Robertmurraya sp. FSL R5-0851: one gene and its partner. Each later gene encodes a partner of the first gene's protein in a complex. Links are inferred from orthologs where the notes say so. Each region holds a gene or a part of one and is shown on either strand. Other genes may lie near its edges. The genes, in order: MKX65_RS23145 and MKX65_RS16345.

The links.
Region 2: the proteins of MKX65_RS23145 (region 1) and MKX65_RS16345 are in contact, whole or in part, in a crystal structure (PDB 3TUF), measured with the Bacillus subtilis proteins. The link is inferred for Robertmurraya sp. FSL R5-0851 from one-to-one orthologs.

The regions. Positions count from the first base shown.
Region 1 is NZ_JBBOOE010000001.1:4,542,182-4,548,638, reverse strand. The notes cover bases 3,331-6,212. They hold MKX65_RS23145 (peptidoglycan DD-metalloendopeptidase family protein), read left to right. Parts: upstream 3,331-4,259; coding sequence 4,260-5,165; downstream 5,166-6,212. Other genes in these bases: MKX65_RS23140 (gamma-glutamyltransferase family protein), read left to right, coding at 5,376-6,212; MKX65_RS23150 (VanZ family protein), read right to left, coding at 3,744-4,136; spoIID (stage II sporulation protein D), read left to right, coding at 3,331-3,742. Also shown: MKX65_RS23170 (DUF1146 family protein), read left to right, coding at 1-243; MKX65_RS23165 (YwmB family TATA-box binding protein), read left to right, coding at 408-1,154; murA (UDP-N-acetylglucosamine 1-carboxyvinyltransferase), read left to right, coding at 1,187-2,494; more of spoIID, read left to right, coding at 2,723-3,330; more of MKX65_RS23140, read left to right, coding at 6,213-6,457. UniProt on the Bacillus subtilis protein: Involved in forespore engulfment and required for anchoring membrane proteins on the forespore side of the septal membrane. Forms a channel with SpoIIIAH that is open on the forespore end and closed (or gated) on the mother cell end.
Region 2 is NZ_JBBOOE010000001.1:3,167,214-3,174,927, reverse strand. The notes cover bases 2,319-5,146. They hold MKX65_RS16345 (SpoIIIAH-like family protein), read left to right. Parts: upstream 2,319-3,373; coding sequence 3,374-3,919; downstream 3,920-5,146. Other genes in these bases: MKX65_RS16335 (GAF domain-containing sensor histidine kinase), read right to left, coding at 4,608-5,146; MKX65_RS16340 (response regulator), read right to left, coding at 3,954-4,595; spoIIIAG (stage III sporulation protein AG), read left to right, coding at 2,684-3,358; spoIIIAF (stage III sporulation protein AF), read left to right, coding at 2,319-2,683. Also shown: stage III sporulation protein SpoIIIAB, read left to right, coding at 1-171; spoIIIAC (stage III sporulation protein AC), read left to right, coding at 204-410; spoIIIAD (stage III sporulation protein AD), read left to right, coding at 419-814; spoIIIAE (stage III sporulation protein AE), read left to right, coding at 841-2,058; more of spoIIIAF, read left to right, coding at 2,069-2,318; more of MKX65_RS16335, read right to left, coding at 5,147-5,723; MKX65_RS16330 (VOC family protein), read right to left, coding at 5,766-6,116; MKX65_RS16325 (S-adenosylmethionine:tRNA ribosyltransferase-isomerase), read right to left, coding at 6,129-7,157; MKX65_RS16320 (SDR family NAD(P)-dependent oxidoreductase), read right to left, coding at 7,154-7,714. UniProt on the Bacillus subtilis protein: Involved in forespore engulfment. Forms a channel with SpoIIIAH that is open on the forespore end and closed (or gated) on the mother cell end.

The DNA of each region.
Region 1 (6,457 bases):
ATCGCAGAATTTGGACATCAAGCATTAATTAGCATTTTGTCGCATTTGTTTTTTATTGCACTTGCCTGGTGGGCGCTTCAGTCCATTAATTACGAAAAGCTATTAAGAGGGAACCATGTATTGCAAGCACGAGTGTTGTTTATATTTTTATCCATTGTGATTGGTTCTGCTGTTAGTAATTTTTTCCTGGATTACCTGCTTTGGTCACAACAACTACCACTACTCTTTCAAATGATTATGTAAAATATAGGTCTTCTGACATTTTTATTAACGGCTAAATTTAAGTACAATTCTCTTTGTGTGTTACTGCACAAAACCTTACATAAGACTTGTCAAAAAGTGACGACAATTCCCAAGTATGTCCTTAAGCTACCTGGTAACAATGGTAGTAAGGGGAGGAATTGTAGATGAAAAAACTTTCTTATGTCTTATTAATTATGTGCTTAACAGGTTTTGCTATTATAAACATTGGGAATAAAACGATAGTAGCTGAAGAACAGCTTGACTTACTAACACTTGCTTCTGTCGTGGAAGGGGAACAAATTCCCATCACTGGATGGTCTCTGCATGCAAGAGAGAAAGTGGACCATTTAGACAGCCTTGAGGGCGTGAAGGAGTTCAGCAAAGACTTGCAAAAAAAATTTCCTGAATGGTCGTGGAACGTGAATTCTAAAGAGAATATGTGGGAAGCTACAGGTATAAGCACCACTGACCATGGTCCGAAGGAAAAAATCCAAGTTTTAACAACCCTCACAAATCAGCAACCTCAAACGTATATCATTTATGAGGTGAATGACGAGAAATTTTCGCAACAAACCACACGATTTCTTGAAAATGAACTACCATTGCAGCTCTCTGACATCTTTCGAGGAAAACCAACAATTTTCTCTTGTATAAAAGGCGAATTCAGTGATAAGATGAATAAGTCTTTGCCTGATACTGTCAATCGATTACTTACGCAGTTTAAGGCAGAAGAGATCGAATCATTAGACGAAAATAATTTTGTATCATCATCGGCGTATTCGCCTATGTTGTCAGAAACCTTAACAAGCAACCAGAAAGAAATGAACTTACAAGTAGGACTTAGAACGCAAGGATTGGGCGCAAAGACTACCCTAGTAGTTGGCACACCAATCATTACGATTGAATATTAATATAGAGAAAATGGACGCGGAGGGGAATACACTTGGAAAAAATCATCGTCCGCGGCGGAAGAAGGCTTAGTGGCTCAGTGAAAGTAGAAGGCGCTAAAAATGCAGTTTTGCCTGTGATCGCCGCAACATTATTAGCAAGTGATGGAAAATGCGTAATTAAAGATGTGCCGACACTCTCCGATGTATTTACAATCAATGAAGTGTTACGCTATTTAAATGCCAATGTCGGATTTAAAGATAACACGGTAACGGTTGATGCATCTGGAGTATTAAGAGAAGAAGCACCATTTGAATATGTAAGAAAAATGAGAGCATCTGTACTAGTAATGGGTTCATTACTAGCAAGAAATGGCCGTGCACGAGTTGCATTGCCGGGTGGCTGTGCAATTGGTTCACGTCCAATTGATCAGCATTTAAAAGGCTTTGAAGCTATGGGTGCTAAGGTAAAAGTTGGAAACGGATTTATTGAAGCCGAAGCTCCAGAAGGTCGCTTACACGGCGCAAAAATCTATTTAGATTTCCCAAGTGTCGGTGCGACTGAAAATATTATGATGGCCGCGACTCTTGCCAATGGTACAACAGTGATGGAAAACTGTGCGAAAGAGCCAGAAATTGTGGACTTAGCTAATTTCCTTAACAAAATGGGTGCCAAGGTTAGAGGAGCAGGAACAGGTACGATTCGCATTGAAGGTGTAGATGTTCTTTTCGGTTGCGAGCATCATATTATTCCTGACCGCATCGAGGCTGGAACATTCATGGTTGCTTCCGCTATTACTGGTGGAAACGTGCTTGTAAGAGGAGCCGTTCCAGAACATTTAACCTCACTTATTGCGAAAATGGAAGAGATGGGCGTTATTATTGAAGAAGAAGCGGACGGCTTACGTGTCATTGGACCAGATAAGCTTAAAGCCGTGGATATCAAAACAATGCCACATCCAGGATTCCCAACAGATATGCAATCACAAATGATGGCATTACTTCTTCATGCAAAAGGAACTAGTATGATTACAGAAACGGTATTTGAAAACCGTTTTATGCACGTAGAAGAATTCCGTCGTATGAATGCTGATATTAAAATTGAAGGTCGTTCAGTAATTATGAATGGACCATCTAACCTGCAAGGAGCAGAGGTTGCTGCAACAGACTTACGTGCGGCTGCTGCGCTTATCTTAACAGGATTAGTCGCTGACGGCATCACTCGTGTAACAGAGCTTAAGCATTTAGACCGTGGGTATGTTGACTTCCACCAGAAGCTTGCATCACTTGGTGCAGATATCGAGCGTGTGACAGAAGTCGTTGAAACGATTGAAAAAACATACGTTAGTGATATGAATGCTTAAATAAATGTATATTCGTAAATGTAAACCGTAGAAGTATTCCATACTCTGCGGTTTTTTACATTTTTATTACAGGAAAAGGATGACCACCTAGAATATTGTGATGCTTCTACAATGTTTTTATTCATGATATAAGAAAAAGTCATATTTGCTTGTCCAAGTCCATATGTATGAATGGAGACGGGACTACATATTCCTTGTTACCTAATGCGTACTGGAGGCACAAGCACAATGAAACTAAAACCATTTGTAATCGTATCCGCCATTCTATTCGTCGTCACACTAATGATTCCTACACTCGTCGTGCTCCCTTTTTCAGAGGGTAAGGTAAGTGGTAAACTTGGAGAGGAAACCGCTAAAGAGACGGTCGCTGAAGCACCACCAACGGGTCCGGCCGTAGAAGTTGCTGTCTATCGTACCGCATCAGAATCAGTGGAGACACTTGAACTGGATAACTATGTAACGGGCGTTGTTGCATCAGAAATGCCAGCCACGTTTGAACTTGAAGCATTGAAGGCACAGGCGCTTACTGCAAGAACCTATATCGTGAGGCAAATGATTAGCTCAGAAAAGCTTGAGGTACCTGACGGGGCACTCGTAACGGATACGGTGCAGCACCAGGTATTTAAGAACGATGAAGAGCTTAGAAAGATTTGGGGCAAGGACTACTCTTGGAAAATAGAGAAGATCCGTAAAGCGGTACAGGAAACGAGCGGTCAAATTTTAACCTATGAGGGAAGCCCAATCGATGCGACGTTCTTTTCAACAAGTAATGGGTATACGGAAAATTCCGAATCAGTTTGGCAAGGTGCACTCCCTTATTTAAAAAGTGTCGAGAGCCCTTGGGATCTGAATTCAAAGGAATTTAACGGACAAAAGGTTGTTTCCGTTTCCGACTTTGAGCGATTGTTAGGCGTGAAGGTGGGTTCAGGTGATACGATCGGAAAAGTGGTCGAGCGTACATCTAGTAACCGAGTGAGCAAGGTCGACTTTAATGGGACCGTGCTAACCGGGCAAGATATTCGTACGAAGCTGGAATTAAAATCAACTGACTTTACGTGGGAGCGAAAAGGCGACCAAATCGTGATTAATACAAAGGGATACGGCCACGGTGTTGGTATGAGCCAATACGGGGCGAATGGAATGGCACAAGAAGGAAAGAACTACGTAGATATCGCGAAGTACTACTATCAAGGAGTAGAAGTCGTATCATCAAACGATCTGCTCACGAAGATTACTGCCCAGAAATAAGCTAGAGCTTTTGCTCTAGCTTATTTTTTTTCAAAAAATAAAATCGGTTTACGAAATAATAAGCTACGGTGACACCAATAACGTCCTTTACAAGGTCAATCCATGTGGCGGAGCGGTAGGGAACGAAGGACTGGTGAATTTCATCAAGTGCCCCGTACAGGCAAGCGATGATCGCAAAGAGGAGGCTTGTCTTTTTTGTGAGCTGTCCATTTCCATATAGTGCAAGGGCGAAGAGGAGGTATAGAATTCCAAATTCGACCAGGTGTAGTGACTCTTTAATGATGCGGTCAAGGGACAAGTCGGGCAAGGCGACGAATTTGTCGGCCGGAAAGCTGGATAGTGTCCAAATCAGCGCCATATATGCAAGGGGAAGGGTCCAAAGAAATTTTTTCATAAAACATTCTCCTATCATGAATAATTGTAAAAGCTTTGTCGAAAAATAAGTCTAAAAAATTTTTTCCTCACAACGTATATATTTCTCTCACATTGTTCAAACTGATTGCTGAGGTGATGATAAATGAGAGAGGAAGAAAAGAAACGATCTTCTCAAGATTCAAATGTTAAGCGCTTTTTAAAGAAAAGATGGGCATTCCCAGCAATTTATCTAGGAAGCGCAGCGATCATTTTAACCGCGGTTTTATGGTATCAAAGCAGTGCAACAGATTCAGACAAGTTTGGGTACAACAACGAGGCTACTGACGTTACAGACAAGAAGTTCAATGAGCCAGCTGTTGAAGTATCACGTACAATGGAAAACTTTGTAATGCCGGTGACAGATCCAAACAAGGTCGAAATTCAAAAGCAATTCTATGATAATAACGGCTCAACAGAACAGCAAGAAGCAGCCCTAGTATTCTACGACAATTCATACCACCCAAACACAGGTATTGATATTGTTCAAAAAGATGGGGAAGCATTCGATGTAGTTGCAGCTCTTAGCGGAACAGTGACAAAAGTGGTTGATAACGATTCTCTACTTGGTAATGTGATTGAAATTGAGCATGACAAAGGAATTGTAACACAATATCAATCAGTTAGTGACATCAAAGTAAAAGTTGGCGATGAAGTTAAGCAAGGTAAGTCAATCGCAACTGCAGGTGAAAGCCTAGTTAATGAAGAAGCTGGCGTTCACGTTCACTTTGAAATTCGCAAAGATGGAGTAGCTTTAAATCCAATTGACTATTTCCAAAAGCCTTTAAGTTCATTAAAAGAAGTAAATGTGTCTGATATGGAAAACAGCGGAAAAGATGATCCAAATGCAGTAGAAGAAGAAGAGGAAGCAACGGATGACGCAGCAGAAAAGAAAGCTGCTGAAGAAGAAGATGCGGACAAGTCTACTGAAAAAGAAGGAACAGATTCTGGTAAAGAAGAAACTCCTGGAACTGAAGAAGGAACTGACAGCACAGATAATTCTGATGCATAGGATATAGTAAGAGGAAACCCGCCTTGTGCGGGTTTTTTTTGTTGAGGAGGAGAAACTTTGTTATTAAGTGTCCACCTGAGACGGACAAAAACAAGAATTTGTCCACGGGCGGTGACAGACACCCAAGTTAGTAATTTCTTAATTATTGGAAAAATTCAAAATCTATCGTATAATATTTCGAAAGACGAAGTTTAATAGGGGGAGTTTCATTTGTCATACCTTACATATCCGTATCGATCACAGCGAATGGCGACGATTGCTAGAAATGGCATGGTGGCGACATCTCAGCCACTTGCCGCGCAGGCAGGGCTTGATATGCTAAAAAAGGGTGGGAATGCTGTGGATGCGGCAATTGCGACAGCAGCGTGCTTAACCGTCGCTGAACCAACGTCGAATGGCATTGGTGGCGATGCCTTTGCGCTGGTTTGGATCAAAGATAAGATGTACGGCTTAAATGGGAGCGGACCTTCCCCGCAAGGAATTTCAATTGAAAAAGTGAAAGAGCTTGGGCATGAAAAAATGCCATCGCATGGCTGGATTCCGGTAACCGTTCCTGGTGCTCCCTCTGCATGGGCGGAGCTCTCCAAACGCTTCGGACGTTTGCCATTAACGGAAGTGTTGCAACCGGCGATTGCATATGCACGAGGTGGTTACCCAGTTTCTCCAACACTTGGGAAGTATTGGGGTAGTGCCTATAACATTTATCAGAAACGCTTTGGGGAGGACGCCTCATACAAGGAATGGTTCCGCGTGTTTGCTCCAGATGGAAAGCCACCACAAATCGGTGAGATGTGGAAATCTGAGGATCATGCGAATACTCTTCAAGAAATTGCTGAGACGAATGCAGAAAGCTTTTACCGAGGCCGATTAGCCGATGAAATTGACGCTGCTTCTAAGACTCATGGGGGCTTTTTACGAAAAGAAGATCTTTCCGCGTACAAAGCAGAGTGGGTGGAGCCGATTTCTGTCAACTACCGCGGCTACGATGTGTGGGAAATTCCACCGAACGGTCAGGGCTTGGTTGCGCTTATGGCACTCAATATATTAAAAGGCTACGAGTTTTCGCACCGTGAAGATTTGACGGGCTTGCATGTGCAATTAGAAGCCATGAAGCAGGCATTTACCGATGGGAAAACGTATATTACGGATCCAACAACGATGAAGGCAAATGTTTCAGATCTGCTATCGGATGAATTTGCCGAGAGGGCTCGTGCGAAAATCACAGAGGAGGCTCAGCTCCCAGAACCGGGTACTCTTCCAAAGGGTGGAACGGTGTATTTGGCGACTGCTGA
Region 2 (7,714 bases), 1.4 Mb from region 1 along the record:
GAGACGCTTGGAAGGCATGATCGTTTCTCTCAACAAAAACAAATTCGGTTAGCCTTAACCCATCTAGAGCGTGAAGAAGCGGATGCATATGACAAACAATTGAGATATGAAAAGATGATGAAAAGCTTAGGATTTCTATCAGGGTTACTACTAGTTATTCTACTGATGTAAAAAATCGAATGTGGTCTTAGGAGGAAAAGCAAATGGGCTTAGAAGTGGATATTATTTTTAAAATAGCTGGAGTAGGTATTGTAGTTGCGTTTTTACACACGATCCTCGATCAAGTCGGAAAAAAAGAGTACGCTCAGTGGGTAACTTTATTTGGCTTTATTTATATATTGTTTATGGTCGCTTCTATTGTGGATGAGTTATTTCAAAAAATCAAATCAGTGTTCCTATTCCAAGGATAAAGGAGGGTTTGACGATTGAAATTTTACAAATAGTTGGGTTTGCGCTTATTGCTACCTTTTTAGCTCTTGTAGTTAAAGAGCAAAAACCAAATTTCGCCTTTTTGCTAATCGTATTTGTTGGATGTTCCATCTTTCTCTTTTTAATCGATCAAATCTACGCGATTATCCATATGCTTGAAAAGATAGCGATAAATGCAAACGTAAATATTATTTACGTAGAAACCATCCTGAAAATTATCGGAATCGCTTATATTGCGGAGTTTGCATCTCAAATTACAAAGGATGCGGGACAAGCAGCAATTGCCTCGAAGATTGAGATGGCTGGGAAAATATTAATACTTGCTATGGCGATCCCCATTTTGACGGTATTGATAGAAACCATCATTGCATTAATCCCAAATTAATTGAACCACTGAACCGATAAAAGAAGGTGAAAAAGTTGAAGCAATTGATCTTCAAAACATTCTCTCTCATATTTCTCATTCTATTTGTGTCTGTCCCAATAAGTAAAGCGGAGACAAATGAAGAAACTCAATCTTCTTCACAGTCCGTCATAAATCCTGAACAAATGATGGAAGAACAGCTTGAAGCTTTAGATATGGATGAAATGAAGGTTTTTTGGGAAAAGATTACAACGGAATACGGAGGATTCCTTCCGGAAAGTCAGAAGGGAAGCCTTTACGATTTTATCAAGGGGGACAAGCAATTTTCCTTAAAAGAGTGGACAAATGGAATAATTAAATTCATTTTTCACGAATTTGTTGTTAATGGAAAGCTTCTTGGTACCCTAATATTGCTAACCGTGTTCTCCATGTTTTTGCAAACACTGCAAAACTCATTCGAAAAGAGCACAGTTAGTAAAGTAGCGTATGCAATTGTATTTATGGTGTTGATTATTATCGCACTAAACAGTTTTCATGTAGCCATCCAGTATACAAATGATACGATAACAACGATGATTTCCTTCATCTTGGCGCTCATTCCACTTCTTCTTGCATTAATCGCCTCGTCGGGGGGGCTCGTATCTGCTGCCTTTTTCCATCCAGTAATTTTATTCCTCATGAATAGCAGTGGAATGTTCATTCAATATGTTGTTTTACCACTTTTGTTTTTAGGAGCAGTATTAAGCATTGTAAGTATTTTATCAGAGCATCACAAAGTAACTCAATTAGGAAATCTGTTAAGAAATTGGAGCATTGGATTACTCGGAATCTTCCTCACGGTTTTCCTTGGTGTTCTTAGTGTTCAAGGAGCTTCAGCAGCTGTGACAGATGGAATTACGATTCGAACAGCAAAATTCATTACCGGTAATTTTATCCCTGTTATTGGACGAATGTTTACAGATGCCACTGATACAGTGATTAGTGCTTCGCTTTTACTGAAAAATACCGTTGGAATTGCAGGGGTAGCAATCTTGTTACTTATTGTTGCTTTTCCGGCGATTAAGATATTAATGATTGCCTTTATTTATAAATTTGCTGCTGCTGTCTTACAGCCTCTAGGTGGAGGACCGGTTATCGCTTGTTTAGAAATTATTAGTAAAAGCATTGTTTTCGTTTTTGCTGCTTTAGCTATCGTATCTATGATGTTTTTTCTAAGTTTAACTGTTGTCATAGCAGCAGGAAACCTTACGATGATGGTTCGTTAGGAGGGGTGGTATGGATTTCCTAAAAGACTGGATCACAAATATAATCCTTTTCGTCTTGCTAGCAACAGTTGTTGATATGCTGCTTCCGAATTCAAATATGCAAAAGTACACCAGGATGGTTACTGGATTATTACTAATAGCTATTATTCTTTCGCCCATACTGAAAATACTATCTAGTGATTTTGAAGCGAACCTCTCCGCCATCACCGAAGTAGACTCCTTTTCAGAAAAAAATATAGAAAATTCAATAGAAATGAAGAAAAAAGAAATACAAGCCTCTTTTGATGCATATGCTTTAGAAGAAGTGGCTGTCCAATTAAAAAAGGACGTTGAAGAGGAGTTGATGGAACAGTACGGTTTAGAGATTGCTAGTATCGATCTATCAGTGGATGAAACGAGCAGCGCAACCTTCCCAGACAATCTTCAAGAGATATCTGTTACATTACGTGAATCAACAACGGAGACTGTGGTAGAAGTCGTACAAATGGTTGATATTAATACGAACTCACCTCTACCATCTAATTCGGAAAGTGAACAAAACGAGGAACTGTCTTCACTTCTCTCTGAAAAATGGGATGTAAACAAAGGCGCTGTTGAAATCTTCATAGAAGGGGGGAACAAATAAGTGGAAAATGATACAGAAAAAGATAAAGAACCTAACAAAGATAAAGGGCCCATTACATTCCTAAAAAACCTATTTAGTAAAGAAAGCCCTCCTGAGAAAAAATCTAGTAAATATCAATACTTCTTAATCGTCTTGTTAATTGGAGCCGCCATTATGTTAGCAAGTAATTTGCTAATAAATCCAAGTCCTTCCGCTATTGAAACGGCAGCAAATGCTGAGAAATCAAGTGAGGATGTAGAAACATTTGGACAGAAAAAGATTGATGGAAATGAAATAATTGCTGCCTATGAAGATCATTATGAAAATCAATTAAAGGAAACACTTGAGGGAATTGTCGGCGTTGGCGAAGTGATTGTAGCTGTAAATGTCGACGCGACTGAGAAAAAGATACTTGAAAAAAATGTGGTTGTTCAGTCCCAAAAAACCGAAGAGGTTGACCGTGAGGGTGGGCAACGAACAGTCGAAGACCAATCAAAGGATGAACAGTTAGTGATTATCCGAGATGGGGAAAAAGAGGTTCCTATTGTAATAGAAACGAAGAAGCCTGCCATTCGTGGCGTCATCGTGATTGCAAAGGGAGCTGATAATATACAAGTAAAGAAATGGATACTTGAATCCGTTACTAAACTATTAGATGTACCGGTTCATCGAGTGTCTGTTATGCCTAAAAAATAAAAGGGGGATTTATAGATGTTATTGAAAAAACAAACAGTTTGGTTATTAACAATGCTTAGCTTAGTTGTTGTATTATCGGTATATTACATTACTTCTCCAGAACAGCAAATGAACAATATGGCTACAGTAGAAAAAGAATCAGAGGAAGATTCAACAGTAAGTGGAGAAAATACATCTGAATCTGGTGAATCTGTCATTTCTAGTACTGCTAGCGATGAAATGTTTGAAGCACTTCGCTTAGAGCTAGATGAAGAGAGAAGTAAATTAAAAGAAGAGCTAGAAACGACTGTTGCTTCTACGGATCTACCAACAGAAGATATTAATGCCGCTCTTGATAAAATTAAAGAATTAAATGATGTGACCCAAAAAGAAGCGTATCTTGAAACGATGATTGTAGCGATGGACTATGAAGATGCTTTAGTAAGAGTAAGCGATAACGAAGTTCGCGTCACTGTAAAAGCCAAAAGCCACTCTCCAGCAGCTGCAAATGAAATCTTAAAGTTAGTACGCTCTGAATTAAGCGGGCTGAAGCCAGTGGTACAATTTCAAATAAGTAAATAATAGAAAAACGGAAAGCCCGAGCGCTTTCCGTTTTTTATTCAACTAGCCGATTTTTAACTGCATAAAGGGCTGCTTGAGTACGATCGGCTAAACCAAGCTTTGAGAGAAGGTTAGAAACATGGGTTTTGACAGTCTTCTCTGTTATATATAGGCTAGTTGCAATTTCTTTGTTACTTTTTCCTTTGGCAATTTCTTTTAATACCTCCATTTCTCGTTTTGTTAACTCGTAAATGGAAGGGCGATTTTGGTTTCGATCGGTTGATAACTTCGCTAATAAATGACTTGTAGCCTTGGGGTGTAACTGGTTTGTTCCTAACATCACATTTCGGATCGACTGAACAAGTTCGTCTGGTTGAATATCCTTTAATTGATATCCAGAAGCACCCGCCTCGAGTGCAGGAATGACATGATCCTGCTCAGAAAAGCTTGTCAGAATAATGATTTTTATCGTAGGGTACAAGTTTTTAATCATTTTCGTAGCTTCGATGCCATCCATTTCCGGCATGGAAAGGTCCATTAATATTAGGTCGGGTTGATGTCTTTTCGTAAGCTCAATTGCTTCCACTCCGTTCCCCGCTTCACCTATAATTTCGATTTCTTTTTGGGTGCGAAGAAATAAGACGAGTCCCCTACGAACAACGTGATGATCATCGACCACCAGAATCTTCGTAGTCATTTAGCTCCCTCCTTAATTTGGTATTTTGATTTGAATAAGTGTTCCATTATCGGGGGAACTTTCTAGTGAAAACTCCCCCGCTTCGGTTCGAAGTCGCATACTTTGTAAACCAAGCGATGGTGTTTGAACTCCCTTTTGATATTGGAACCCAATGCCAAGATCTTTAATGGTTAGAATGGTTTTCTCTTTTGTTTTTTCTAAATCAATATATACAACCGTTGTACCAGCATGTTTTTTACAATTCGCAAGTGCCTCTTGCCCAATTCTCCACAGTGCTTCTTCGACCTGACTTGAAAAATGAGGAACACCCTTCAGGTTAATATGAACAGTTAGACCTAGTAACTGGCCGTATTTTTGAAAGGCACTTAGTAGTCCATCTTCTAACCCTTGAGGACGTAACTGCCAAATCAAAGATCTCATTTCCCCAAGTGCATCTTGAGCAAGCTCTTGTATATAGGTGAAGGTACTTTTCATTTCCTCAGGCTTAGTCATTTCTACACCTGCTCTTGCCGTGAGACTTAAAGAAAATAATAATTGATTCACAGAATCATGAAGATCTCGTGCAAGTCGATTTCGTTCATCTTTCAGGGCGGTTTTTTGCTCATGTTCCACAAGCTTCAGCCGCTTAATGGCCGTACCAATTTGAAATGCAACGGCTTCAAGCAGGGCTAACTCATCGTCCTTGAAGAAGGTTTTAAAGGGAGCCCCTACATTTAATAAACCAAATCTTTCCTCACCTGCACGGAGCGGCACGGTAGCATGATGTGTTAAGCCGTTATGGTCTCCGTTTTGGGTTTCTATGGCTTCCTCGATTCTTTGACACTCAATAATATTGGTTGCCTTTGTTATTTTCTGATGATGATAACGATTAACACACCAGCACGAACCCTTACACATTCTTATGTTTTGTTCATACGAAAGAGCAGGGGGAAGGGCTTCGTGTGCAACAAGTTGATGGGAGCCTTTTTCATCAATAAAGAAGATCCAACCTGTTTGGAGTCCTGTTAAATCCAAAAGCTTTTTTAGGACTTGAGATAGAACGTGATTCAGCTCAGTCCCCTCGTTTAACATTTCAGCAATTTCTTTTAGTATTTTCATTTCTCTAAATCTAGAACTCTCTCCCATCATGTCACCCTCAAACAATAGAAATTTATTATGTTCAAACTATTGTCAACTTCTTTGTAAAAATTCAATCGTTTCATTTGATGGACCTGTCACATATGCAGTGGTCCACCCGTTTTCCAACTCGTATGGACCTTCCACCATACAAAAATGGTATTCTTTACAACGAAGAATGATTTCTTGTAAAAAAGGAACTTCGAAGCAAATATGCGTATGTGAGACTTTATTTACATGATCACCTAGAAAAAGCTCCAAACGTATATCCTCTAAGCGTAAAAAAACAATATCCTCTTCCATAAATTTTACCTTTTCTTCTACTTGAAAATGAAGTACCTTTTCATAAAAAGATATGGATTTCTCCATATCTTTTACTTCAATCCCATAATGATGGACTCGCAAGATAACACCCTCCTAAAGAATGACATTAATATCTCCAAATTCATGCCATAAATATTGTTTATTTAGTGCTTCCTCATACGCAGGAAATAGCTTTTCTTTTGGTACAAAAGCTAAAAGCATATCCAAGTGGCTCGCTTTTGGTTCATGAAAGCCAGTAATGATTCCATCAACCAACTGTAGCCTTGACTCTTCCGTAATATACAAATTTGTCCATCCATTGAGACAGCTGGTCTTCGAAGCGGTTTCCAAGGCACGGACAACGGTCGTACCTACCGCAAGGACCTTTGAGCCGCGTTTCTTTGTATCTAGTACTTTATTCATGGTCTTTTCCGGAATCATATATTTCTCACTATTTTGTTCAGGACTTGGCAGCAAATTGTCATCCAAAAAATAACTGAGCCCTGTGTGTAATTGAAGAAAAGCAATCTGAATCCCTTTCTTTTGTAATCGAAATAGCAGTTCCCAGCTTATGGCTCTTCCGGCTGAAGGCATTTCCAACGATCCGGGTGTTGTTGCGAAAACGGTTTGATAATATTCAAGACTCCAAGGTTTATGAATATATTCATAACGGATAGGTTCACCGATCATATAGACATCTTCTAGTAGCTCAGTACCTCCTTTTGAAAATAGAATTCGAGAAAGGGGAGTAGGGCTTTTCTGATTTAACACCGTAGCTGACAAAGTAGGGGAGAAGTGTAAAACTTCTCCTTCTGAAACCTCATCACTTAAAATTAAAGCTTCCCATTCGAACTCATTTAATTTACGAGCAAGCTTTACTTCTATAATCGATGGTTCCTTCTGATGATTTGGATGAAACCTAGCTCTTAATAGTGCGGGGATGGTTCGGCTATTGTTAAGAACAAGCAGGTCACCTTCTTGAAGATAATGTTCAAGCTGACAGAATTCATCGTGGTATACTTGCCCACTTTGTTTATTAAGAACCATCATTTTCACTTGATCACGTCTAATCCCTCTTCGCTCAGGGGGGATTGACGCATTCAACTTTGTTGGAAGATGAAAATCAAAAGCTTGTGAAGTCATTTGCTTTCCTCCTTAAATACTTGAGCTTCAAACCGTTTCCCAGTAATATTATTTGAGTCGTCGGAAGCTAAATAAAGAAAAACATCAACCACATCATTAGGGTCTGCTAACGGGTAATCACAATCAGGAACGGCTAGTGTGTGCATTTCGGTATTCATTTCCCCAGGATCAACCATATTGATACGGATATTTGTATCACGTAGTTCATCAGCCCAAGTTTCTGTTAATCCTTCAATTGCAAACTTTGATACTCCGTAGGCACCCCAACCAGCATACCCAGTTGAGCCGGCTTCAGAGGTAATATTAATGACTGACCCCTTATTTTGTAAAAGCATGTGGATCAGCACTCTTTTTGTTAAAGAAAAAGGGCCAAGAACATTTACGCGTAATGTAGTAGAAAAGTCATCCTCAGGATAATCTAGTAATAGAGGCATTGGACTCAGTCCAAGGGTTGAGGCATTATTAATTAACACATCGATCTGTCCAAATCTTTCTACTGTTAAAGCTACAAATCTTTCAACGTCTCTTGGGAGAGAAATATCTGCCTTTATCGCAAA